Regions from separate parts of the Salinimonas sediminis genome, predicted to be linked through region 2. Evidence: predicted binding sites of a transcription regulator. Region 2 holds the regulator's gene; the other holds the start of a gene.
What was found. Region 2 encodes sigma-54, which starts transcription at its own class of promoters, with help from an activator protein. Its sites were predicted from a motif close to GTTGGCACGNNNNTNGNNT; they were not measured.
Positions count from the first base shown of each region.

Region 1 (2,204 bases), 390 kb from region 2:
TAGACGGCTCTGCCGTAATGGCTACCAGGCCGGCTAACGCGCCATTAAGGGCCATGGTTAAATCGGCTTTGCCAAACATTAGACGGGCCAGCAACAGGGCGGCGATAGTACCGCCTGCGGCAGCTGCATTAGTATTCATGAAAACCACCGCCACTGAGTTGGCACTTTCCACTGTTGCAGTCGCCAATACGGAACCACCGTTAAAGCCAAACCAGCCCATCCAAAGAATAAATGTACCTAGTGTCGCCATCGGCAGGTTGGCACCCGGAATCGCATTAATTTTGCCATCTGCGGTATATTTACCTTTACGTGCTCCCAGTATCAGTACGCCAGCCAATGCGGCAGAGGCCCCTGCCATATGGACAATACCTGAACCCGCAAAATCAGAAAAACCATTATCACCCAGTACATACATTCCAAATACCGCTTCACCGCCCCATGTCCAGGCGCCTTCCATCGGATAAATAAAACCTGTCATGACTACAGCGAAGGCTAAAAAAGCCCATAGCTTCATCCGTTCAGCCACTGCGCCTGATACAATCGACATAGCCGTAGCAACAAATACCACCTGGAAGAAGAAATCTGCTGATGGAGCATAGGTAGCCGGTTCGTCAGTAATGCCGGTGGCGCCATCCCCCATAATACCGCTTAAGAACCAGCTAAAATCGGCTCCGCCGTACATAATGCTATACCCGCACACCATATACATGGTGCAGGCAATAGCAAACAAAGAGATATTTTTAGTTAAAATTTCGGTGGTATTTTTGGCTCTGACCAGGCCGGCTTCCAGCATGGCGAACCCTGCCGCCATCCACATTACCAGCGCGCCGCAAATCAAAAAGTAAAAGGTATCAAGTGCATACCCTAGTTCAAAGGTTATTTCCATTGTGGTTCTCTCCGCAATTTTTTTATTGGCTTACAACGCATCTGCATCAGCTTCACCGGTACGAATCCGGACAGCCTGTTCAAGGTTATAGACAAACACTTTACCATCGCCAATTTTGCCGGTTTTAGCCGCGCCCACTATGGCTTCTACCAAACGGTCTACCTGATCATCTAGTACGGCAATTTCCAATTTTACCTTAGGCAAAAAATCAACCTGATACTCGGCTCCGCGGTAAAGTTCTGTATGTCCTTTCTGACGCCCGAAACCTTTCACTTCGGTCACGGTCAAACCGTCAATACCGATTTCTGAAATGGCTTCGCGAACATCATCTAGCTTAAACGGCTTGATGATCGCTGTGACTAGTTTCATGTGTTGCTCCAAATGGTAGTTGGTTATGTTTATGCGGCACATTGCGTGTCTTAGGAGCAGTAATTCAAAACATGCGCCATAAATTTTTACCATTTAATATCAACAACCTATGGATTTCAATGCAACAAAATTATGACAAAGTCGCACCAATGTGGTGCGCCCCAGTAAGATTGCATTATAAGTGTGCAAAAAAACGGCAATAGCCTCGTTCCACATCATAAAATCGGTTGTTTTGGAGAAAAAGGAAGATAAATGACTACGGAAGCGTCTTTTTATGCACCGAAGCTGGGCCATCGACAGCCCTCGCACCACCACCCTATTCCAGCGCTTCGCTATCGGCGCTGGACCAGCTGGGGCGGCTCGGTATTGGTGCACGGGATTATTGCAGCAGTCGTGATTTTTCGGGGCGTCCCCCCGACGCTACCTTTGCCATCTTCGCAGCAGCCGTCGCCAGGGGTGCTTAAAGCTCGTTTGTTTCCCTCGTCCAGGGTGCCCCGTGAGCCTCGCCCGGCGCCCACCCAAACACCTTTACCCGCCCCCACCCTTGATGCCGCCGGCCCCGGTGTACAGGCCATCACAACCAATACGTCACCACTGCCTGCGTCAGGTGCGGCAAAACTACCATCGCCTGACAAGGTTCAGCCCCCCGCCACCGCATCACCGTCAAACATAAATACCTCTGCAGCATCTTCTGGCGAACCCGCCCCATCTGGCTATAAAAACCATATGCACCAATTCCTACAACAAGAAGCCCAGGCTAAAGATCGCGAACTGGGCCGTTCAGCCGCGCGCGACTTTGCCCGCTCGCACCATACCGTGCCCCTTAAAGACAATAGAAAGGGCCGGCCGCAAGCGCCGCTAACCCGTGCTCCTAAAGTACGGGTTAACTGTACAACTGCACTTAATAAGACCCTTACTGTACTTAGTACATTTACCGGGGGCCGACTAG
Region 1 covers NZ_CP031769.1:321,698-323,901, reverse strand. Annotated here, with positions in the region: gene D0Y50_RS01545 (ammonium transporter) at 1-886, opposite strand, end outside; gene glnK (P-II family nitrogen regulator) at 917-1,255, opposite strand; gene D0Y50_RS01535 (hypothetical protein) at 1,508-2,204, shown strand, end outside.
Region 1: the regulator sigma-54 is predicted to act here: its motif matches at 1,318-1,336, upstream of glnK (P-II family nitrogen regulator).

Region 2 (2,204 bases):
GAAGAAGAAGCTGACGCGCTACTTGATGAATTCAATATCAATCATATACGTAATAGTACCGGTATGAGTTTGTCAGGCGGAGAACGCCGCCGGGTAGAGATTGCCCGGGCATTAGCGGCTAATCCGCAGTTTATTTTGTTGGATGAGCCATTTGCCGGTGTTGACCCAATATCGGTAAATGATATAAAGAAAATCATCCAGCATCTGCGCGACAGAGGCATAGGGATCCTCATTACAGACCATAACGTACGGGAAACCCTGGATGTATGTGAAGAAGCCTACATCGTAAGTCACGGAGAGCTCATCGCCCAAGGTAGTGCGGAGCAAGTATTAAGCAACCAGAAAGTACGTGATGTATACCTAGGTGAGCAATTCAAGCTATAGTAAGGTATGAGTGACATTGTCATACCTGTGGTTCACCGCTTAAGTACACGCGTACCCGAGTTTAAAATAAGACGTAGATGAAACCATCTTTACAACTAAAATTTAGTCAACAGTTAACCATGACCCCGCAGTTGCAGCAGGCTATTAAGCTATTGCAGCTGTCGACTCTTGATCTTCAGCAGGAAATTCAGGAAGCCCTGGATTCAAACCCCTTGTTAGAGGTAGATGAAAGCAGTGATAACGATATTACCGAAAAAAATAATATCGATAATGACAACGACAATGTAGAAGCCACTGCCAGCACCAGCGACAACATGGACTCGGGCGAAGCGATGGAGAAAAATGATTTACCCGACGAGTTGCCTATCGACAGTACCTGGGATGAGTATTATTCAGCGTCCTCAGCCCCTGCCCCCGGCCCGGGCAGTGACGAAGATCAAATTTTTCAGGGCGAAACCACCGAGAATATTCAGGACCATCTGCTCTGGCAAATGCGTTTAACGCACTTTTCGGATACCGACCGCGCCATCGCGATGGCGATTATTGACTCGATCGACGAGTCAGGCTATTTAACCGTATCGGTAGAAGATATTCTGCAAAGTGTGAATAGCGAAGACGCCGAAGAAGTTATCGAAGAAGATGAAGTTGAATGTGTGTTGAAACGTATTCAATTATTCGACCCACTTGGTTCGGGATCGCGCAGCCCGCAAGAGTGTTTGCTGGTTCAGCTACGCCAGTTCGCTATCGACACGCCTTGGCTGGAAGAAGCCAAAATGCTGTTACAGGATTATTCAGACTTATTGGGCAGCAAAGATTATCGTACCTTAATGCGCAAAACGAAGCTGAAAGAAGATGAACTGCGTGAAGCAATGCGGTTGTTGCAGACGCTAAACCCTCGTCCAGGTAGTGCATTAATTACAAAAGAACCCGAATACGTGATTCCGGACGTATCAGTTACTAAGCGCAATGGACGATGGGCAGTTGAGCTCAACCCTGACAGTTTGCCAAAGCTTAGCGTAAACCAGCAATATGCTGCGATGAGCCGCCGCGCCAGAAACAGTAGCGACTCACAATTTATTCGCTCGCACATGCAAGAAGCAAAATGGTTTATTAAAAGCCTTGAGTCACGAAATGATACGCTGCTTAAGGTAGCCAACTGCATAGTGCAGCAACAAATGGGCTTTTTTGAACATGGCCCGGAAATGATGAAACCAATGGTTTTAAACGATGTCGCAGAAATGGTAGATATGCATGAGTCGACAATTTCCCGGGTAACTACCCAGAAATATATGCATACACCGCGCGGTATTTTTGAATTGAAATATTTCTTTTCAAGCCACGTGGCGACAGAATCTGGTGGTGAGTGCTCCTCTACCGCCATACGTGCACTAATTAAGAAGCTGGTGGCTGCCGAGAAACCTAGCAAACCACTTAGCGATAGCAAAATTGCTCAGTTGTTGGCCGAGCAAGGTATAAAAGTTGCCCGGCGAACAATAGCAAAATATCGGGAATCGTTATCGATCCCACCGTCGAACCAACGCAAAAGCCTGATTTAGTAGGGCTTGCTCACAATAAGGAAGACGAACTATGCAAATCAATCTTACTGGTCATCATATTGAGATCACTGACTCTTTGCGTACTTATGTCGATACAAAATTCAGCAAATTAGAGCGTCATTTTGACCATATTTCTAATGTTCATGTCATTTTAAATGTCGAGAAACTGGCACAGAAAGCTGAAGCTACGGTTCACCTTAGTGGGGCGGAGGTTTTTGCTTCGGCAGAGAATACTGATATGTATGCGGCCATTGATAGCATGGT
Region 2 covers NZ_CP031769.1:716,338-718,541, reverse strand. Annotated here, with positions in the region: gene lptB (LPS export ABC transporter ATP-binding protein) at 1-384, shown strand, start outside; gene D0Y50_RS03235 (RNA polymerase factor sigma-54) at 462-1,940, shown strand; gene hpf (ribosome hibernation promoting factor) at 1,972-2,204, shown strand, end outside.